Regions from separate parts of the Pseudomonas sp. MF09150 genome, predicted to be linked through region 1. Evidence: predicted binding sites of a transcription regulator. Region 1 holds the regulator's gene; each other region holds the start of a gene.

Region 1 (5,491 bases):
GGTGCGCGTCGGCTGGACAGTCGACGCGCCGAGGGCGTTGCTTACTCGCCTTCGTCGAAATAATTGTTGATCAATGCCACCAGCGCATCCAGCGCTTCCTGCTCTTGCTCGCCTTCGGTTTTCAGATGAATGCGGGTGCCTTTGCCTGCCGCCAACATCATCATTGCCATGATGCTTTTACCGTCGACCATGGACTCGGGAGTCCTGCCCGCCCTGATCTGGCACGGAAACTGGCCGGCCACACCGACAAATTTTGCAGAAGCCCGGGCATGCAAGCCCAGTTTGTTGATGATTTCAATTTCCAGAGCAGGCATCGCGGTGGTGGTCCTTTCAGCTAAGGTCGCGGTGGCGAACCTGGACGTTCTTCAGGGATTGTTGCAGGACCTGGCCCAGGCGTTCGGTCAGGTAGACCGAGCGGTGATGCCCGCCCGTGCAGCCAATGGCAATAGTGACGTAAGCGCGGTTGCTGGCGGCAAAGCGTGGCAACCATTTGAGCAGGTAGCTGGAGATGTCCTGGAACATGTCTTCGACATCGGGCTGTGCGGCCAGATAATCGGCTACAGGCTGGTCCAGTCCTGACTGGTCGCGCAATTCGGGCTTCCAGTAGGGGTTGGGCAGGCAGCGCACGTCGAACACCAGGTCGGCATCCACCGGCATGCCCCGCTTGAAGCCAAAGGACTCCACCAAAAACGCGGTGCCCGGCTCCGGCTGGTTCAGCAGGCGCAACTTGATGGTGTCGCGCAGCTGATACAGGTTCAGATTAGTGGTGTTGATGGTCAGGTCGGCCAGGTCGACGATCGGGCCCAGGAGTTGGGTTTCGTCCTGAATCGCCTCGGCCAGGGAGCGATTGGCGCTGCTCAGCGGGTGGCGGCGACGGGTTTCCGAGAACCGCTTGAGCAGGGTCTCCTCGTCGGCGTCCAGGTACAGCACATCGCACTGGATGTGCCGGCTGCGCACTTCTTCCAACAGCTCGGGGAAGCGTGACAAGTGGCTTGGCAGGTTGCGCGCATCGATCGATACCGCCACCAGCGGTTGCGCCAGCTCGGTGTGGATCAACGCACGCTCGGCCAACTCCGGCAGCAGGCCTGCCGGCAAGTTGTCGATGCAGTAGTAGCCGTTATCCTCCAGGACAGCGAGGGCGGTACTTTTACCGGAGCCGGAGCGGCCGCTGACAATGATCAAGCGCATGGTTACTGACCGTTCTGCTCGTCCAGGACTACCTGATACAGGGCTTGGTTGCTGTCGGCGCTGCGCAGCCTGTCACGCACTTCCTTGCGATCAAGCATGCTGGCGATCTGCCGCAGCAGTTCCAGGTGCGCATCGGTGGCAGCTTCGGGGACCAGCAGTACGAACAGCAGGTCGACCGGAGCGCCGTCGATGGCGTCGAAATCGATGGGAGCGTCCAGGTGCATCAACGCACTGATGGGCGACTCGCAGCCTTTGAGGCGGCAATGGGGAATGGCGATGCCGTTGCCAAAACCGGTGGAACCGAGTTTTTCACGGGCAATCAGGCTCTCGAAGACATCCTGCATCTCCAGATCCGGCACTTCACGGCTGATCAGGTTGGCAATTTGTTCGAGGGCGCGTTTTTTACTGCCGCCCGGCACGTTCACGAGGGAACGGCCGGGGGTCAGGATACTTTCAAGTCGGATCATGGGAGGGGAGTGTTAGCGACCCGTGCCTTGGAGAAGGTGGAGTTGCTTTTCCTTATGCTTTTTCAGTTGGCGGTCCAGCTTATCCGTGAGCAGGTCGATCGCGGCATACATATCGTCATGTTCTGCATTGGCGACAACCTCCCCACCGTGGATGTGCAGGGTGGCTTCGATTTTCTGCTTCAGTTTCTCGACAGCCATCGTTACCTGCACATTGGTAATCTTGTCAAAGTGCCGCTCCAGTCGGTCGAGTTTTTCGCCGATGTAGGCGCGCAGGGGCTCGGTCACTTCCAGTTGGTGTCCACTGATGTTGACTTGCATACAGCTTCTCCTTCGTTGCCAGTGCATAAAGCGGCAGGCTGGGTTGCCTGCCACTGGAACGCTGTGGCGAGCCCGGCGGTTACATCAACCGCTTCCGTTCGCTGGAAGGCGCGATCCCAAGGGATTCGCGGTACTTGGCGACGGTACGACGGGCTACCTGAATGCCTTGTGCCTCCAGTAAACCAGCGATCTTGCTGTCACTCAACGGCTTTTTCTGATTTTCCGCGGCCACCAGTTTTTTGATGATCGCGCGAATCGCCGTGGACGAGCATTCACCGCCTTCGGAGGTACTTACGTGGCTGGAGAAAAAGTATTTCAGTTCATAAATACCCCGTGGGGTATGCATGAATTTTTGCGTGGTCACCCGGGAAATCGTCGATTCGTGCATGCCCACCGCTTCGGCGATGTCGTGCAGGACCAAAGGCTTCATCGCTTCGTCGCCGTACTCGAGGAAGCCGCGCTGATGCTCGACGATCTGGGTCGCGACTTTCATCAGGGTTTCGTTGCGGCTTTGCAGGCTCTTGATGAACCAGCGGGCCTCTTGCAGCTGATTGCGCATGAAAGTGTTGTCGGCGCTGCTGTCGGCACGGCGCACGAAGCCTGCGTACTGCGGGTTGACCCGCAGGCGCGGTACTGATTCCTGGTTCAGCTCGACCAGCCAGCGCTCGTTGTCCTTGCGTACGATCACGTCAGGGACCACGTACTCGGCCTCGGCAGACTCGATCTGCGAGCCGGGACGCGGGTTCAGACTCTGTACCAGTTCGATGACCTGGCGCAGCTCGTCTTCCTTGAGCTTCATGCGGCGCATCAGTTGGCTGTAGTCGCGGCTGCCCAGCAGGTCGATGTAGTCGCTGACCAGGCGTTGTGCCTCGCTCAGCCAAGGCGTCTTGGCTGGCAGCTGGCGCAGTTGCAGCAACAGGCACTCACCCAGGGTGCGTGCGCCGATGCCGGCCGGCTCGAATTGCTGGATGCGGTGCAGGACGGCTTCGATCTCGTCCAGCTCGATGTCCAGCTCCGGATCGAAGGCTTCGAGGATTTCCTCGAGGGTTTCGTCCAGGTAGCCCTGGTTATTGATGCAGTCGATCAGGGTTACGGCAATCAGGCGGTCGGTGTCGGACATCGGCGCCAGGTTCAGTTGCCACAGCAGGTGGCTCTGCAGGCTTTCGCCGGCCGAGGTGCGGGTGGTGAAGTCCCACTCGTCGTCATCGTTGCTGGGCAGGCTGCTGGCGCTGGTCTGGTAAACGTCTTCCCAGGCGGTATCCACCGGCAATTCGTTGGGAATGCGCTCGTTCCACTCGCCGTCCTCGAGGTTGTCCACCGTGGGGGCGGTTTCCTGGTAGGAGGGTTCCTGGATGTCGGTGTTGGGTTTTTGCTCGGCGTTGTCGGCCAGAGGGTCGGTGTTGTCGAAGTCGTCGCCTTCTTCCTGGCGTTCGAGCATCGGATTGGACTCCAAGGCCTCCTGGATTTCCTGTTGCAGGTCCAGGGTCGACAATTGGAGCAGGCGGATGGCCTGTTGCAGCTGCGGTGTCATCGTCAGCTGCTGGCCCATTCTCAGGACTAGCGATGGTTTCATGGCAGGGGCTTAACACCTTATTCGCCGGCGCACATGCGCCATCCACTACAGGGCGCGTGAGCGCCAAACATAAGCAAATTATATGCCTGAAACTGAAGTGTTTGCCTAGAGCGCGGTAACAATAAAATTTGTAGGGATTTATTGAAGGTGGCGCTCTGGCGACTAGCCAAACACCTCAGTGCTTACAGGCGGAACTCATGGCCCAGATACACTTCCTTGACCAATTCGTTGGCCAGGATGGTTTCGGGCGTGCCCTCGGCGATCAGCTGACCGTCGCTGACGATGTAGGCGGTTTCGCAGATATCGAGGGTTTCCCGGACATTGTGGTCGGTGATCAGTACACCAATGCCCTTGGCCTTGAGGTGATGGATGATCTGCTTGATGTCGCCGACCGAGATCGGGTCCACGCCGGCGAAAGGTTCGTCGAGCAGGATGAATTTCGGCGATGTGGCCAGGGCGCGGGCGATTTCCACCCGGCGGCGTTCACCACCGGACAGGCTCATGCCGAGGTTGTCGCGAATGTGGTGGATGTGGAACTCCTGGAGCAGGCTTTCCAGTTCCTTGCGGCGGCCGGCCTTGTCGAGCTCCTTGCGGGTCTCGAGGATGGCCATGATGTTGTCGGCGACCGACAGCTTGCGAAAGATCGACGCTTCCTGGGGCAGGTAGCCGATGCCGGCACGGGCGCGGCCGTGCATGGGCTGGTGGCTGACGTCGAGGTCGTCGATCAGCACACGGCCCTGATCGGCCTGGACCAGGCCGACGATCATGTAGAAGCAGGTGGTCTTGCCGGCGCCGTTGGGGCCGAGCAGGCCGACGATCTGACCGCTGTCGATGGACAGGCTGACGTCACGCACGACCTGACGGCTCTTGTAGCTCTTGGCCAGATGCTGAGCTTTCAGAGTTGCCATTACTGGGCCTTTTGCTCGTCAGTTTTCTTTTTCGGCTGGATGACCATATCGATCCGCGGACGTGGCGCGGTGACCGAGCTGCCATTGGCGCGACCGGCGTTGGCGACCTGCTTGACGGTGTCGTAGACGATTTTCTCGCCTTCGGTGGTGTTGCCGTCGTTGATCACCTTGGCCTTGTCGATCAGTACGATGCGGTTTTGCGCAGCGTGGTACTGAATGGTCACGGCGTAGGCCTGTACCGGTTTGGGGTCGGTGGCTTTCTGCAACTGCTCGAAATACGCCAGGTTGCCCACCGAGGTCACCACGTCGATTTCACCGGACGCGGTGCGGGTGATGGTCACGGTATTGCCGGTGATCTTCATCGAGCCCTGGGTGATGATCACATCGCCCTTGTAGGTGGCGATGCCCTGGCGGTCATCGAGTTGCGCGTCATCGGCCTGAATACGGATAGGTTGTTGGCTATCGTTCGGCAGAGCCCAGGCGCTCACGCTTCCCAGTGCTGCGCCCAGACTGAGCAAAATAGGGAGGGTTTTAACGAGCCTCATACTGTCCTCTTACGTTCGATAGCAGGTTCATCCTGCCGTCTTTCAAATACGCTTTCATTCCCTTGGCCGTAGTCACGCCCCCGGCGCCGTCGATTCTAACGGCTTGCTCGGTCTGCGCATATTGCTTCTGCGGGAATACTGTCATGCGGGTAGTGGTAATCAGTACCGTGCGATTTTTCTCATCGGTGCGTGCGACCCGTACCGAATCGATCAGCTCGACTTCAGTGCCGTCCGGATTGACCTCGCCGCGTTCGCTCTGGACATGCCAGGGGAAGGTGGTGCCGCGGTACATCTGCAGGTCCGGCTTGGTCAGCAGGGTGACTTCGGTGGCCTTCAGGTGCTCGACCTTGTCGGACGTCATCTCGTACTGCATTTTGCCGTCCGGCAGGTACTGCACGCTGCGGGCGTTGACCGCGTAATAGTCGATGGCGCTCTCGTCGACCTGTGCCACTGGCTTGTCGAGGAAGCGTTCCGGACTGATATTCCAATAGC
Region 2 (5,491 bases), on a different contig from region 1:
CGTACCTGGAGAACGGTGGTTATGATCGCCATCTACGTTATATCCGTCAGGAGTACCGCAAGAATCTCAGTGCCTTCCAGTTGGCGGTGCAGCAGTATTTCCCCGAGGGCACGCAGATTACCCGGCCAACTGGCGGTTTCATTCTCTGGGTCAGCCTGCCGGGGCGAGTCAACACGCAAGAGTTGCACGTGCGTGCGTTGCAGCAGGGAATCAGCATTGCGCCAGGGCTGATCTTCAGTAATACCGAGCAATTCAACCACTGCATCCGCCTTAATTGCGGTACGCCATGGAATCGCGAGGCCGAGCGAGCGTTAATGACGCTGGGTATGTTGGCCAGTCAATTATGTCAGGAGACCGCTGGCGGTTTTTGAGGGGCGCCGGTTGCAACGCTTGTCATGAAGCTGTCGACAAGCGAGCATATGGCACCTTTCACTGCGCCCTTTTTTGTCTATGAAAGCTTTTTATCCTGCTGTCTGCCTGTTGATCTGCCTGTCGACGGCCTTGGGCGCCGGCCCGCTGCTGGCGGCGCCGACGCAGGACGAAAGTGCCCGGAGCGCGGCTTCCGGGTCAAAAAAACCGGCTGCAAATACGCCTTCTGCGAGCAAAAAACCTGCGGCCGCCAAACCCGCAGCCAAGCCCAAAAAAGCGGCCAAGACCAAAAAACGTGCGCCTATTGCTTCCAAATCCAAGTCCGCGCGTGAGATTGCCAAGACCCTGTTGCCGCCCGCCAAGCTCGACCTGAGCCTGCCACCGGAAATGGTCAAGCACCTGCAGCCCATCGGCACGGTAGCCATGCCCAAGCGCGAACCCTTGCTGCCGCAAATGTTTGGTGAGAAGCCCAAGGAAAGCAGCCCGTTTCAGCTCAACGGCCGTTTGTTGAGCAACGAAATGCAGTTGCAGTTGCGCAATGAAGAGCGGCGTGACGTCGAGGGCGCGGCCCTGGATTTCGAGTTCAAGCAATAAATTCCTTCCCCGTGTGTGACCCCTGACAACGACACTTTGTCGGAGACTGGTCAGTCACACAGCTTTCAGTGCAAAAACCGTTCTTAGAGTAATTTTAAACGGCTGTTTTAGCAGTTACTCTTGCTGTGCGTCATTTTCAATACTTTGCTCGTCGCGAGGAGCGTTTCACCATGAACTGCCGTGAAGGTTGTGGCGCTTGCTGCATTGCCCCTTCCATCAGCACACCGATTCCGGGCATGCCCCAGGGCAAGCCTGCCGGAGAACGTTGCGTGCATCTGTCGGTCGAACATTTGTGTGCGTTGTTCGGCCTGCCCGAGCGTCCGGCCGTGTGTGGGGCGTTTCATGCGGATATCGAAGTCTGTGGCGACAGCCGTGAGCAAGCCATCAAGTTGATTGGCTGGTGGGAACAAATGACGGCGGCTTGAGTGTTTTCAATGAACGGAACTTCAACAATAAGGAATAAGACAATGGGTTCGCTGCAACGAATGGCTGCGCTCTGTGGTTTGACAGTGTTACTGGCAGCAACGGCTCAGGCCGAAGATTGGCAAACGGCCAAGGATCAGGACGGGATCAAGGTCTCCCTGAGCGAAGTGGCGGGTTCCAAATACAAGGCTTACCGCGGCGTTACCGTGATCAAAACCTCGATGGCCAAACTGCAAAGCCTGCAGGAAGACGTAGCGGGTGCCTGTAGCTGGATCCACGAGTGCAAATCGCAGAAGCTGCTCAAGCACGAAGGTAACCAGAGCTGGACCTACACCCAGTTCAACACGCCGTGGCCGGTCACGGCTCGTGATTCGGTGCTGCATATCACCACCACCGAAGGCGCTGACGGTAGCCTGACGCGCAAGCTTGAAGGCGTGCCGACCTACATTCCCGAAGAGAAGGGGTTTGTTCGTGTGGCCCAGGTCGAAGGCTTCTGGAAAATGGTGCCCAAAGGTGCCGACCAGATTGAGGTGACCTACCAGGTGCACACCGAGCCTGGCGGCAGCGTGCCGTCCTGGCTGGCCAACAAGTTCGTGGTCGATGCACCGTTCAATACCCTCAAGGCGCTGAAAGAGCGCGCTGAGAAGCCTTGATCATCACCAGGCCTCACGCCAAAGGCCGCCTTCGGGCGGTCTTTTTTATGCGCAACAGCGGTGGAACGATTTCCCGGGCCTCAGGGTCGAGATGTTGTAGGCCCACCCATGGGCTTTATCGAGGAGGCACTGATGCAAAAGTGGCAAATCACTTTCGTTGACGATCATGGTGTCCAGTCAGTGGAGCAATTCGACTGTGAACAGCAGCCCAGCATGGAGCAGGCGGCACGAATGATTCGCGCAAAGCTGTTGCCGGTTTCGGCCGAACTGGATCTCAATGACCTGGAGGGGCGTACCGACGACCCGACAGTCAAAAGTCTGAAAGAACAGAACAGCATTCAAATCCTCGGCATTACTGCAATTTAGTCACCCGCCCGCTTGATCCTCAACCAGACCTTGGCAGCGCCCGGTTCTTGGCGCTACTCTGCAAACGAGATCAGCGAATGAATCGCTAAGGTCTGGTCTTGTCAGCTACATGCTTGTGTCCTGGCGGTGCTGTTTGCCGCAACGTCTGCAGCCTCTAGGTGCGGACAGGGAGTACGGAAAGTCTATCCATTGGTTCCAGGAGGACGTTTCATGAGCACAGCCTATCAAGAAGACATCAGCACCAGCGTGTTGCGCCGCATGAAAGAGGGCGGCTTCGACTTTTCACGATTCCATCCCATCGAGTTCTACGCCATTTTCCCGGATGAGGAGCGGGCGCGCAGGGCGGCAGGACATTTCCGCGGTGAATCCTTGAATGCCCAGATCAGCGTGCGCGACGATGGCGCGTGGTACCTGGAGCTAAGCAAGGTGATGTACGCCACCTACGGCGGCATCGGCGACTTCGAGCAGGACTTTGAGGCGGTGGTCGAGCCTCTGGGCGGCATCATCGAAGGTTGGGGCGTGAAGCAGGAGGTTCGAGGGTTACTCGTATAGCGCATATGAATAGCGTCAAGACAGCATCGGCTGACCCTCGGGTTGGCCGATTTGGTTTCCGCAAGGCAAAAAAAGGCCACCTGCAAGGGGTGGCCAAAAGGGAAGAGCGGTATTAGGGAATGCCGTCGGGGTGGTGAGCACCCATCAGCGGCAACGCCCTGAAGCTTAAGGCATCGACTCCGTCACGCCGGGTTACGAAGTTTTGCGCGATGCACGGATTATCCAGCGCCTCGCCCGGGCAGTGAAATCAACTCTGACTATGCTGGTGATAGCCACGGCCATTGCCTCGCATTAGAGCGTGGGCGATCAAGTTGGGGCGTTTGCTGCACGGCAATGGTGCGGTGTGACCGAGAAGTTAATCCAACTAATTGAAATCAAAGCGTTTATGCCAGTGGCACGGGCCTTGCGATGCCTAGATGTCCGGGTGACAAGGAGTACGGCATGATCCGCACCTATTTTGATGAAATGTACGATGCTGGCGGCCAGGTTCGCCCGCATTACCGGGAGTTTGCCCGTTGGCTTGCCGAAACCCCTGACGAGCTTCTGGCACAGCGGCGACGCGAGGCCGACCTGCTGTTTCACCGCGCCGGCATCACCTTCACGCTCTATGGCGACGAGCAGGGCACCGAGCGCCTGATTCCGTTCGACACCATTCCCCGCAGCATTCCGGCCAGTGAGTGGCGGATCGTCGAGCGCGGCTGCATCCAGCGGGTCAAGGCACTGAACATGTTCCTGGCCGATCTTTACCACGACCAGCGGATCATCAAGGCCGGGATCATTCCTGCCGAACAGGTGTTGGCCAACGAGCAATACCAGTTGGCGATGCAGGGGTTGGATCTGCACCGCGATATCTACTCGCATATTTCCGGAGTCGATCTGGTGCGCGACGGCGACGGTACCTATTACGTACTCGAAGACAACCTGCGGACCCCCAGCGGCGTGAGCTACATGCTCGAAGACCGCAAGATGATGATGCGTCTGTTCCCCGAGCTGTTCGCCGCCCAGCGCATCGCGCCAATCGACCATTACCCGAACCTGTTGCTCGATACCCTGAAAAGCTCCAGCGCGCTGGATGACCCGAGTGTCGTGGTGTTGACACCGGGGCGTTTCAACAGCGCGTTCTTCGAACATGCGTTCCTGGCGCGGGAAATGGGCGTGGAACTGGTGGAAGGCGCAGACCTGTTCGTGCGTGACGATCGGGTCTTCATGCGCACCACCGACGGCCCCAAAGCGGTGGATGTGATCTATCGCCGCCTGGATGACGCCTTCCTCGACCCGCTGGCCTTCAACCCGGACTCCATGCTCGGCGTGCCGGGCCTGCTGTCTGCCTATCGTTCGGGCAATGTCGTGCTGGCCAACGCCATCGGCACCGGCGTGGCCGACGACAAGTCGGTTTATCCCTTTGTCACCGACATGATCCGGTTCTATCTGGATGAAGAGCCGATCCTGAAGAACGTGCCGACCTGGCAGTGCCGCAAGCCCGACGAATTGTCCCATGTGCTGGCTCATCTGCCGGAACTGGTGGTCAAGGAAACCCAGGGTTCCGGGGGCTACGGCATGCTGGTGGGACCGGCCGCTACCGCAGCGGAAATCGAGACCTTCCGCGCGCGGATCAAGGCCAAGCCTCACGCCTATATCGCGCAACCCACCTTGTCGCTGTCCACGTGCCCGACCTTTGTCGAAAACGGCATCGCTCCGCGGCACATCGACCTGCGTCCGTTTGTCCTGTCTGGCCGTGAAACCCGTGTCGTGCCCGGTGGTCTTACCCGTGTGGCGCTGCGTGAAGGCTCCCTGGTGGTGAACTCCTCCCAGGGTGGTGGAACCAAGGACACCTGGGTGGTCGAGGATTAAGGAAGCTTGCCATGTTGAGTAGAACCGCCTCGGACCTGTATTGGATGTCGCGTTATCTGGAGCGGGCGGAAAACCTCGCGCGGATGCTCGACGTCAGTTATTCACTGTCATTGATGCCCCAGGACGGTCGCGGCGATGGCTTGCACGAACTGGCCATGCCGCTGCTGATTACCGGCACCCTGGATGACTACCTGGAGCGCCACGGCGAACTGCACGCCGAGCGCCTGTTGCATTTCTTCGCCCTGGACGCCGCCAACCCGGCCAGTATCTACAGCTGCCTGGGCTCGGCACGTGCCAGTGCCCACGCGGTGCGTGGGCGGATCACCGCCGATATGTGGGAAAACATCAACGCCACCTGGCTGGAGATTCGCGGCATTGCCGAACAGGGCCTGAGCCGTTACGGCATGAGCCGGTTCTGCGAGTGGATCAAGGAGCGCTCACACCTGTTTCGAGGCGCTACCTACGGCACCATCATGCGCAACGACGCCTTTCGCTTCATTCGCCTGGGCACCTTTATCGAGCGCGCCGACAACACCTTGCGCCTGCTTGACGCGCGCTACGAGATGGCCGGCGATCAGGCCGACGCCGTCAGCGACGGCACGGCCCATGCCTATTACCAGTGGAGCGCCTTGCTGCGCGCCTTGTCGTCGTTCGAGGCCTACACCGAGATCTACCGCGACGCG
Region 3 (5,491 bases), on a different contig from region 1:
AAAGCGCAGCAGGGCTCCGGCCAGGATCGGTGTCGCGACCATCAGGCCGCGCTGCTGGGTGGTCAAGTGCAGGTCGGCGGCTATCTGCACTGCCAGGGGGCCGAGCAGGTACCAGACCATGAAGCTCAGGTCGAAATAGAGAAAGGCCGCGAACAGGGTCGGGGCGTGGCCGGATTTCCAGAAGCTTGAATTCATCGCGCACCTCAGCTGAAAAGAGTCTCGAAAGGAGTCATGAGCCTTCAGGTGGTGCACCGTCACGGCCGCACCACCGGCCCCGGGCTGTGGGGCCAAAACGAAAAAACGCCGCAACCCTGTCTGCCTGAGCGAAGGGTGTGCGACGTCTTTGTCGTAGGTGGGGCAACCGCCGTTGGTTACCTGCGGAGTTTCCAAAGCAAGAGCTGAGCCAATCCGGCTGAGGCGTGGGGCGGGGGCTCAGCCAAGCAGTTCACTCATGGCGATAATCTGCTCGGCTACCTGGATCAGTTTCTGCTGACGGCTCATGGCTTGGCGGCGCATCAGGGTGTAGGCCTCTTCCTCCTGGCAGTGCTTCATTTTCATCAGCAAGCCCTTGGCTAATTCGATGCGCTTGCGCTCGGCCAGCTGCTGGTCCCGCGCATGCAGCTGGGCACGCAGCGCCTGGTCACTTTCAAAGCGAGCCATGGCCACATCGAGGATCGGTTGCAGGCGTTGGGTCTGGATGCCCTCGACTATGTAGGCGCTGACACCGGACTTGATCGCCTGGCGCATCACTCCCGGGTCGTGCTCGTCGGTGAACATCACGATCGGCCGCGGCTGATCGCGGCTGACCAGCACCACTTGCTCCAGTACATCGCGGCTGGGTGACTCGGTATCGATCAGGATCACGTCCGGACGCACCGTTTCGACCCTGGCCGGCAGGTCGATGGTCAAGCCGGACTCGTCGATCACTTCGAAGCCGGCCTCGATCAGTGCCGCCTTGAGCCGGCCGACTTTTTTTGCGGTGTCATTGATCAACAGGATTCGCAACATGCTCAAGGCTCCTGTCAGCGGCTGGCGAGAAGGGGTGAGCTGTCGCTCATGGCGTGCAATTTGAAGCTGCGTGCATAGCCGCCCGGGTCTGTGCCATCCCAGATTTTGCCGTCGATCAGTTGGCTGCTGCGCATGTCCTGGCCCCAGGACGCAACACCCACCGCCGTGGCCGCCTCGCGGTACAACCCAAGCTGTTGCACCTGGCGGGCGACGTCGAGGTAGTCCGGGTCTTCGCGCAGCAGGCCCCAGCGGCGGAACTGGGTCATGAACCACATGCCATCGGACAGGTACGGCAGGTTGACCGCGCCGGCATTGTGAAAGCGCAGGGCATGGGGGTCTTGCCACTGGTTGCCGAGGCCGTCGGCATAGTCCCCCAGCAGCCGCGGCTGGATACAGTCGAGCGGGGCGTCGAGGTAGGCGCCGGCGCTGAGCAACTGCGCGGTACTTTCACGGTTTTCACGGCTTTGTTCGATAAAGCGGCTGGCCTCGAGGACCGCCATCACAAGCGCACGGGCGGTGTTGGGGTACTGCTCGACAAAGGCGCGGGTGCAGCCCAGGACTTTTTCCGGGTGGTCGGGCCAGATGGCCTGGGTGGTGGCCAGGGTAAAGCCTTGGTCCTGGCGCACCGCGCTGGCGCTCCAGGGCTCGCCGACGCAAAAGCCGTCGATGCGCCCGGCTTGCAGGTGCGCCACCATTTGCGGCGGCGGCACCACCACGCTGTCGACATCCTGCAACGGGTGGATGCCCTGGCTGGCGAGCCAGTAGTACAGCCACATGGCGTGGGTGCCGGTGGGAAAGGTCTGGGCAAAGGTCAGCTTTGCACGACGTTGGTGCACGTGCTGGTAAAGCGCTTCAGGACTGGTCACCTGCAGCCCTTGCAGCTCTCGCGACAGGTTGATGCTCTGGCCGTTCTGGTTCAGCCCCATCAACACCGCCATGTCGCTGGCATTAACGCCGCCGATGCCCAGGTGCACGGCATAAATCAGGCCGTACAGGCTGTGGGCGGCATCCAGTTCGCCGCTGACCAGTTTGTCCCGCAGGCTGGCCCACGATGCCTGGCGCTTGAGGTTCAGGGTCAAGCCATAGGGCTGGGCGAAGCCCTGGGTTGCAGCAACCACCACCGAGGCGCAGTCGGTCAGTGCCATGAACCCCAGGTCGATGGCGCTCTTCTCCGGGGCGTCGCTGCCGTTGACCCAGGCCAGCGGGCCGATTGCGAGTTCATTCATGAGCCTGACCACCTTGCAATGAAAAAGCGCCGTACCCGAGCGCCTGGCAGAGCCAGGGCGGGTGACGACGCCTTTGTCCGTATCGATAGGGGCACCCTGCCGCCGTTGGCAGAAGTACTGATGTACACCTTGGTGCAAGGCATATGCCATTCACCGCTGATTTCACTGTGCGCCTCGCGTGCAGGCCCCGGGCCCGGCTATAATCGCCGCCTTATTCGCCGCCACCGAGTCAAGCCCGCCCATGTATACCCTGGCCCGCCAGCTGTTGTTCAAACTCTCCCCGGAAACCTCCCATGATCTGTCCCTGGACCTGATCGGCGCGGGTGGGCGTTTGGGCCTCAATGGGCTGTTGTGCAAGGCGCCGGCGCAGATGCCGGTGCGGGTCATGGGGTTGGACTTTCCGAACCCGGTTGGCCTGGCTGCCGGTCTGGACAAGAACGGTGCGGCCATCGATGGTTTTGCCCAGCTGGGGTTTGGTTTTGTCGAGATCGGCACCATCACCCCGCGTGCACAGCCCGGCAACCCCAAGCCACGGATCTTCCGTCTGCCCCAAGCTGAAGCGATCATCAACCGCATGGGCTTCAACAACCTGGGCGTCGATCACTTGTTGGCGCGGGTGGCTGCAGCCAAGTATCAGGGTGTGTTGGGGATCAACATCGGCAAGAACTTCGACACCCCGGTCGAGCGCGCGGTGGATGACTACCTGATCTGCCTGGACAAGGTGTATGCCCACGCCAGTTACGTCACGGTCAACGTCAGTTCGCCCAACACCCCGGGCCTGCGCAGCCTGCAGTTCGGCGAGTCGCTCAAGCAATTGCTCGGCGCCTTGAGCGAGCGGCAGAAGGAGTTGGCGCTGCGTCACGGCAAGCATGTGCCATTGGCGATCAAGATCGCTCCGGACATGACCGATGAAGAAACCGTGGACGTGGCCCAGGCCTTGATCGAAACCGGCATGGACGCGGTGATTGCCACCAACACCACCCTGAGCCGCGCAGGCGTCGAAGGGCTGGAGCACGGTGAAGAGGCGGGCGGCCTGTCCGGTGCCCCGGTGCGCGACAAGAGCACGCACACGGTCAAGGTGCTGGCGGCCGAATTGGCCGGGCGCCTGCCGATCATTGCGGTTGGTGGTATTACCGAAGGCCAGCACGCGGCTGAAAAAATCGCTGCCGGTGCCAGTCTGGTGCAGTTGTATTCGGGGTTCATCTACAAAGGACCGGCGTTGATTCGCCAGTCGGTGGATGCCATTGCGGCATTGGCTGCGCGGCAGTCGTAACCCTCAGGCTTAAGAGCGGCGCGCCCAGGCCTGTTTGGCCTGGTGGCGGGGAGCAGTCTTTCGTCATGAATCGCGGCCAATAAAAAGGGCTCCTTCAAGGAGCCCCTGGGCCGAAGCCCGCCGTCCGGATGGGACGTGCGTGGTTAAGTCACAAGCTATTCAAGTTTTAGTGTCGGAATGGTGCCCTTATTTAGCCGACAGCGTGAAGTTCGTTGAGTCTGTGGATGCCCGCAGTGCCTGTCATACCGTCCCAATTGTCGCCGCGTCCTTCGCGCCAGCCGTTAATCCAGGCTTGACGTACCGACGGTAGAGTAAATGGGCAAAGCTCACGGGATTTGCCGTTAACGCCATAGTGATATCCGCGTACAAATGCTTTTTCCAACGGATCACGCTTAAGTCTTCTCATAGGGTGTTTCCCTCACTTGTTGACTGTACTTATGTCCTATCGACCTCTACCTGAGGTCGGGCAGAATGCTTCTGCCGTTGGTGCTCGCTGCCGGCGTGGCGAGCTTGATTGTTGACGTCATTGCGGCGTCAACCTGTGTTGAGTTCTAACCAATAGGTCACACGGTGGGAATGATCGTTTTGTCATAAGGACGTAACGATAATGCGGGTAAGGCCATAAGAACGGCTGGATGCGAACCGTTTTTATTGGGCAAAGCCTGCTGTGATGAGCCTTTGGTTAGATGACGGTGTTAATGCTTTAGTAAGAATGTCGACCTGTTGCAGTCGGGTATTATTCGACGAAGGGTCGACTTATGACATTTTGTTGCTCGACTTTTTATCTGCCTCTGCCATCTAAGCTTTTTCTACCCTTGTGGTGAGCTGGTCGGCAGGGGTGGGACGGCACACTTTCGTGCCACGCGAGCGCTCTTCAAGAAAAGCGCTTGATTGAAAACCGGGCGGACAATGCGTTGTCCGTTCACTTATGCCAAAGGCCCTGGAACTCCCATGTCGGATCGTTACGAACTCTTCCTCACTTGCCCTAAAGGCCTCGAAGGCCTGCTGATCGAGGAAGCCGTCGGGCTTGGCCTTGAGGAAGCGCGCGAGCACACCTCTGCCGTGCGCGGCATGGCCGACATGGAGACCGCTTATCGGCTGTGTCTATGGTCGCGCCTGGCCAACCGGGTGTTGCTGGTGCTCAAGCGCTTCCCGATGAAGGACGCCGAAGACCTCTACCACGGTGTGCTGGATATCGACTGGCAAGACCACATGCTCGCTGACGGCACCCTGGCGGTGGAGTTCAGTGGCCACGGTTCGGGCATCGACAACACCCACTTCGGCGCCCTGAAGGTCAAGGACGCCATCGTCGACAAGCTGCGCACCCCGACCGGCGAGCGTCCTTCGATCGACAAGCTGAACCCGGACCTGCGCATTCACCTGCGCCTGGACCGTGGCGAAGCGATCCTTTCCCTCGACCTCTCCGGCCACAGCCTGCACCAGCGCGGTTATCGTCTGCAGCAAGGCGCTGCGCCGCTGAAGGAAAACCTGGCCGCCGCGATCCTGATCCGTGCCGGCTGGCCACGCATTGCCGCCGATGGCGGGGCGCTGGCTGACCCGATGTGCGGCGTGGGTACCTTCCTGGTGGAAGCGGCGATGATCGCTGCCGACATTGCCCCCAACCTGAAGCGCGAGCTGTGGGGCTTCACCGCCTGGCTGGGCCACGTCCCGGCGCTGTGGCGCAAGCTGCATGACGAAGCCCAGGCTCGGGCCCAGGCCGGCCTGGCCAAGCCGCCGTTGTGGATCCGCGGTTACGAGGCCGACCCACGACTGATCCAGCCCGGGCGCAATAACGTCGAGCGCGCCGGCTTGAGCGAGTGGATCAAAATCTACCAGGGCGAGGTGGCCACCTTCGAGCCGCGCCCGGACCAGAATCAGAAAGGCCTGGTGATCTGCAACCCTCCCTACGGCGAGCGCCTGGGTGACGAAGCCAGCCTGTTGTACCTCTACCAGAACCTCGGCGAGCGTCTGCGCCAGGCCTGCC
Region 4 (5,491 bases), on a different contig from region 1:
GCAGGCGCTCGACCTCACTGTGCAACCAGGCAAGGTCGCGGTCGTTGGCCAGCACATCGTCGGCATGGCGCAGACGCTCTTCGCGGCTGGCCTGGGCCTTGAGAATCGCCTGGATCTGCTGTTCGCTGATCTGGTCGCGCTGCAGGGTGCGCTCGATTTGCAGCTGTTGCGGGACATCGATCACCAGCACCCGCTGAGTCATTGCCGCCTGGCCGGACTCGATCAGCAGCGGCGACACCAGGATTGCATAGGGCGATTGTGCACGCGCCAAGTGGACGACGATTTCCTCGGCGATCAACGGGTGCAGCAGGGCTTCGAGCCAGCGTCGCTGCTCCGGGACTTCAAAAATCAGCTTGCGCAGGGCGGCTCGGTCCAACTGGCCGTCAGCCTGCAGCACGCCTGCGCCGAAATGTTCAGCGATGCGCGCCAGGGCCGGACGTCCGGGCTCCACCACCCAACGAGCGGCGTGATCGGCGTCCACGACATGGATGCCCAGGTCGATAAAATGTTGCGCCGCAGCGCTTTTGCCACTGCCGATGCCGCCGGTGAGGCCAAGAATCCAGGGTTTGGTTACAGGGTTAGTCATTGGAGCCCGACAAACTGCAAATAGAGGTCGGTTATTTGACCACCCCAGAGCAAGGCAATCCAGCCGGCAATTGCCAGAAAAGGCCCGAAGGGGATCGGGGTCGAGGTTTGCGCATTGCGCCAGCGCAGCATCAGCGCCCCCACCAAGGCTCCCACCAGCGACGCCAGCATGATGGTCAGTGGCAGGCTCTGCCAGCCGCCCCATGCACCAATCATGGCCAGCAGCTTGAAGTCGCCATGGCCGATGCCGTCCTTGCCGGTCAGCAGTTTGAACAGCCAGTACACCGACCACAGGCACATATAACCAAGCACGGCGCCCCACAGCGCATCGTCCAGGCTGACGAACAGCCCGAAACTGTTGACGATCAGCCCCAGCCACAACAGGGGCAATACCAGCACGTCAGGCAGCAGTTGATGCTCGGCGTCGATCAGGCTCAGCGTCAGCAGCCCCCACGTGAGCAGCAGCACCACACCGGCCTGCCAGCCAAACCCGAAATGCCAGGCAATAAAGGCCGACAGCAGGCCGCAAGCCAGCTCGGTAAGCGGATAGCGTGGGCTGATCCTGGCTGCGCACTGTGAGCAACGCCCGCGCAGCAGCAGGTAGCTGAGCAGCGGGATGTTCTCCCAGGCGCGGATCTGGTGGGCGCAGTGCGGGCAGTGGGAGTGCGGCAACAGCAGGTTATAGGTCGGCGCTGGCGACTGCTCGGGCAGACCCAGCACTTCATGGGCCTGGGCCTGCCAGTCGCGCTGGAGCATTTTGGGCAGGCGCCAGACCAGCACATTGAGGAAGCTGCCGATCAGCAGCCCGAGAATCAGCGCGGATAACACGAAGGCCAATGGGTAGATGGCCAGAACTTCAGTCAAAGACATGCTCAGATCGCTGTGCCGAGTTGAAAGATGGGCAGGTACATGGCCACCACCAGGCCGCCGACGATGCTGCCCAAGATCACCATGATAAAGGGCTCCATGAGGCTGGTGAGGGTGTCGACCAAGTTGTCGACCTCGGCTTCATAGTAGGTCGCCACTTTTTCCAGCATGGAGTCCAGGGCGCCGGATTCTTCGCCGATCGCCGTCATCTGGATCGCCATAGTAGGGAACATTCCACAGGTGCGCATGGCGAAGTTCAGTTGCATGCCGCTGGCCACATCCTCCTTGACCTGCTGCACCGCTTTTTTGAACTGGCTGTGGCCGGTGGCGCCGGCTACCGAATCCAGGGCCTGCACCAGGGGCACACCGGCAGCAAAGGTGGTGGCCAGGGTCCGGGCGTAACGCGCCACCGCCGACTTGTACAACAGCGGCCCGGCCAGTGGCAGCTTCAGCAGGCTGACATCCAGCCAGTCGCGCAGTCCCTGGAAACGCCGATAGCCGTAGCGCGCCGCGAGCAACGCAAGGGCACCAGCCAGCAGCATTTGCCACCAGCGCTCCTGCATAAACTGCGAGAGCCCGATGACGGCCTGGGTAAAAGCCGGCAGTTGGGTATTCAGCCCGGCGAACATCGACTGAAATTGCGGCACCACCTTGACCAGCAAAATGCCGCTGACGATCAAGGCGACGCAGATGACCGCCAAGGGATAGGTCATGGCCTTTTTGATCCTGGCCTTGAGGCTTTCGCTTTTTTCCTTGTAGGTGGCTACCCGTTCCAGCAGGGTGTCCAGGGCGCCGGCTTGCTCGCCGGCATCCACCAGGTTGCAATACAGATCGTCGAACTGCCGGGGATGTTTGCGCAGGGCCCCGGCAAAGCTGTTGCCGGCTTCGATTTCACGCTTGAGCGCGTGGATCAGATTGCGCATGCGCGGCTTGTCGAAGCCCTCGGCGATGATATCGAACGACTGTAGCAGCGGTACCCCGGCTTTCATCATGGTCGCCATCTGCCGGGTGAACAGTACGATATCCCGCGCAACGATGGCTTTGCCGCTGCTGAGCAGCGCCACTGGCTTTTTCCGCACCCGCCCCGGGTTGATTCCTTGCTGACGCAATTGCGCCTTGATCAGTGCCGGATTGTGTCCGGTCAACTCGCCGCTCAGCTTGCGTCCGTTTCGGTCGCGGCCTTCCCAGGCGTAGACACTGACTCTTGCTGCTTTTACCGCCATGGTTCGGTCCTTGCTGGCGCCTTTGGACTATTCCGGGCCGCAGGCAATGGGTGTGACGCCTTTAAGGTCGCGCCGACCGCCTGATAGATCGTGATTGCCCCGAGATGTTCCTGAGCGCTGGGGAACGGCGCCTCCCTGGGCCGTTTTCCTGTGCAAGCCTAGCCAGCAAATACCCTCGGCCCCAGGCTGGCGGCTGACGAAAATTGTCAGTTTGTGCGACTCCTTGTGATGAAAGCCATCGGCCATCCCCGCTGCACGCCTTGATCTACGGGCTTTCAGGTGCTGGCACAGGCCATGCTTCAAGCACTTCAGGTCATGACATTCCCGTTCATGCTTGGAGCTTGTCCATGAAGAGTCAGAAGGGCTTTACCCTGATTGAATTGCTGGTGGTGGTCGCCATCATCGGCATCCTGGCCACCTTTGCCCTGCCGCTGTATTCCAAATACCAGGCTCGGGCCAAGGTGGTGGCGGCATTGGCCGAAGCCTCGGCGCTGAAGGTCAATTTCGAAGATCAGCTCAACCAGGGCAGTGACCCGACCCTTGAACTGGTCGGCGGTACGGCCCTCACCACCAATTGCCGCATGACCGCCAGCGGCACGGCGGCCAGTGGCGAGGGCGTGATTGCCTGCACCATCCTCAACGCACCGGGCCCGGTGCTGAACCAGACCCTGACCCTGAGTCGTACCAACACGTCCGGGTGGCTGTGCAACACCACGGTAGGGGCGGACTACGCGCCCAAGGGCTGCACGGCCGGCGGCGCATGATGTAACGCCGGGAACGAACTGCGGATGTCGCGCCCGCTGGGGCATGGGGCGCGCCAAGCCGGTCTTCCGGTTCAGATACGGCCGGAATCCAGGGCGCAGGGAAAGTTTCGCGATTTCAGACGGTTAAGGTTGAGCAAGAAACCGCAACTTGCACGCAGATCTGCAGGGTGTCATGCAAATTGCATGATTCCGGATTTTTACTGTTTTTATAACTTGTTGTTTTATAAGGGGTTTATCTGTTGTCAGAAGTTGGCACAGCGCCTGCAATATCTCTGGTAACCCTGTTGCCAGGACACGGCGCAGGCTTTCCAGAAAAACAGGAGTTACTCGTATGAAGAAGTTCGCTATCGCTGCCGCAACTGCTACCGCTCTGACCCTGACCATGGCCAACGCAGCATTTGCGCAGACCACTCAAAACACCCAGGCACCGATGGTTGTGGCTGCCGGTGAAGTGACCAAGGCTAAAGAAGCTACCTCCGATACCTGGATCACCACCAAAGTTAAAAGCGACCTGGTTACCGAAAAAGGCATCCCAGGCACCGACATCAAAGTCGAAACCAACAAAGGTGTAGTGTCGCTGTCGTCCACCGTCGCGGTGACCGATGCGCAGAAAGCCACCGCTGTTGCCATCACCAAGAAAATCAAAGGCGTTAAAGCGGTTTCCGCTGACGGCCTGAAAGCCCAGTAAGAGTTCTTGCCTGGACTGGGAGATGAGGTGTAGGGCGAGCTGAGTAACACGCCTGGCGCTTCCTGAAGGTTCATGCGGAAGACCACAAGGATGTGGTCATTACAGGCCCCGGCACTTTGTGTCGGGGCCTGTTCTATTGCGGCGGGAAAAGACCGCGGCCTTCAGGCTGCGGCGCAGTCAGGGGTTATTCCGCATCCAGGTGCATCGGGGTGATGACTCGGCCATCGCTTTCGGCTTCACCGAGGTTGGCGTCGATGAAGTAGACGCGGTCATCGGCCAGTTGGCCCTTGTCCACCAGGAAGTCCTTGATGCTGCTGGCGCGCTCCTGGCCCAGTTGGCGCAACAGTACATCGCTGCCACTCCAGAACTTGATCACCGCTTCACGCATTTTTGCGCTGCGTTCTTCCTTGCCCAGGTCCTTCCACTCGGCCGGCGGCTGGGTCTTGAGGCGAGTGCGATAAATGCCTTCGAGGAGCGGGCTCTTCTCGCTGTCGGGTACTTGCAGCAGCGACGCTTGGGCGGGCACCTTGTCCCCACGACGCTGGAGCATCTTGTAGTAGTTGTACTGGTATTCCCGTTCCAGTCGTTGCTGGGCCAGCAGTGGGCCATCGCTGCTCTGCGCCGCAGTGCCTTCGATCTCCAGGCGGAGGGCCGGACGCTCCTTGAGTGCGTTGGCAAGTTTTACCAGCGCGGCTTCCGAATCCTTGCCCAGATCGCTTGAGCCAGGGGCGAACGACACGCTGCCCAGGTCCTCCGAACCTCCACCCGCGATCAGCCCGCCAATAAGTTTGAAGGGCGCAGCGGCAGCCTTGACGATCAGGTTACGCAGGGTCTGCCAGACAATCGGCATGACACTGAACTGTGGGTTGTTGAGGTCGCCGGTCACGGGCAGCTCGATGGAAATCTTGCCATCGACGTCCTTGAGCAAGGCAATCGCCAGTTTCAGCGGCAGGCTCACCGCGTCCGGGCTGTCGACTTTTTCACCCAGTTGCAGCTGTTCGACCACCACCTTGTTCTCGGCCTTGAGTTGGCCGTTGGTGATCAGGTAGTGCAGGTCGAGGTTGAGTCGGCCCTTGCGGATGCGGTAGCCGGCGAACTTGCCCGAGTAGGGGGTGAGGGTGGTCAACTCCACGCGTTTGAAGCTGGTGGCGATATCCAGCGCGGCCATGGGGTCGAACGGGTTGACGCTGCCCTTGATGGTGACCGGCGCATAACGATCGACCTTGCCCTTGACGTCGACACTGGCCGGTTTTGCCTGGCGACTGTCGATGGTGCCGATCTGCCCGTTGAGTTGTTGCACCGCGGTGGCGAAGTTGGGCGTCAGACTGAAGTCGGCAAAGTTGGCCGAACCGTCATTGATGGCA

Evidence for each region. Region 1 encodes sigma-54, which starts transcription at its own class of promoters, with help from an activator protein. Its sites were predicted from a motif close to ANTGGCATNNANNTTGCTNT; they were not measured.
Region 2: AC19YX_RS07645 (circularly permuted type 2 ATP-grasp protein) is a predicted target of sigma-54. The motif match lies at 3,348-3,367, and genes of this name have one in related genera.
Region 3: AC19YX_RS07395 (CmpA/NrtA family ABC transporter substrate-binding protein) is a predicted target of sigma-54. The motif match lies at 2,366-2,385, and genes of this name have one in related genera.
Region 4: AC19YX_RS28950 (pilin) is a predicted target of sigma-54. The motif match lies at 2,957-2,976, and genes of this name have one in related genera.

Annotation. Positions count from the first base shown of each region.
Region 1 covers NZ_JCBCUS010000005.1:469,024-474,514, reverse strand. The annotation lists gene AC19YX_RS21150 (HPr family phosphocarrier protein) at 42-314, opposite strand; gene rapZ (RNase adapter RapZ) at 331-1,188, opposite strand; gene ptsN (PTS IIA-like nitrogen regulatory protein PtsN) at 1,191-1,655, opposite strand; gene hpf (ribosome hibernation-promoting factor, HPF/YfiA family) at 1,668-1,973, opposite strand; gene AC19YX_RS21130 (RNA polymerase factor sigma-54) at 2,053-3,546, opposite strand; gene lptB (LPS export ABC transporter ATP-binding protein) at 3,729-4,454, opposite strand; gene lptA (lipopolysaccharide transport periplasmic protein LptA) at 4,454-4,999, opposite strand; gene lptC (LPS export ABC transporter periplasmic protein LptC) at 4,986-5,491, opposite strand, start outside.
Region 2 covers NZ_JCBCUS010000001.1:1,712,242-1,717,732, reverse strand. The annotation lists gene AC19YX_RS07675 (aminotransferase-like domain-containing protein) at 1-371, shown strand, start outside; gene AC19YX_RS07670 (translation initiation factor 2) at 451-963, shown strand; gene AC19YX_RS07665 (YkgJ family cysteine cluster protein) at 1,134-1,388, shown strand; gene AC19YX_RS07660 (START domain-containing protein) at 1,431-2,039, shown strand; gene AC19YX_RS07655 (hypothetical protein) at 2,148-2,405, shown strand; gene AC19YX_RS07650 (ribonuclease E inhibitor RraB) at 2,616-2,957, shown strand; gene AC19YX_RS07645 (circularly permuted type 2 ATP-grasp protein) at 3,399-4,808, shown strand; gene AC19YX_RS07640 (alpha-E domain-containing protein) at 4,820-5,491, shown strand, end outside.
Region 3 covers NZ_JCBCUS010000001.1:1,652,744-1,658,234, reverse strand. The annotation lists gene AC19YX_RS07405 (nitrate/nitrite transporter) at 1-195, opposite strand, end outside; gene AC19YX_RS07400 (ANTAR domain-containing response regulator) at 433-1,008, opposite strand; gene AC19YX_RS07395 (CmpA/NrtA family ABC transporter substrate-binding protein) at 1,023-2,234, opposite strand; gene AC19YX_RS07390 (quinone-dependent dihydroorotate dehydrogenase) at 2,476-3,507, shown strand; gene rmf (ribosome modulation factor) at 3,698-3,913, opposite strand; gene rlmKL (bifunctional 23S rRNA (guanine(2069)-N(7))-methyltransferase RlmK/23S rRNA (guanine(2445)-N(2))-methyltransferase RlmL) at 4,459-5,491, shown strand, end outside.
Region 4 covers NZ_JCBCUS010000010.1:39,154-44,644, reverse strand. The annotation lists gene coaE (dephospho-CoA kinase) at 1-586, opposite strand, end outside; gene AC19YX_RS28960 (prepilin peptidase) at 583-1,455, opposite strand; gene AC19YX_RS28955 (type II secretion system F family protein) at 1,458-2,675, opposite strand; gene AC19YX_RS28950 (pilin) at 3,023-3,439, shown strand; gene AC19YX_RS28945 (BON domain-containing protein) at 3,771-4,127, shown strand; gene AC19YX_RS28940 (DUF748 domain-containing protein) at 4,312-5,491, opposite strand, start outside.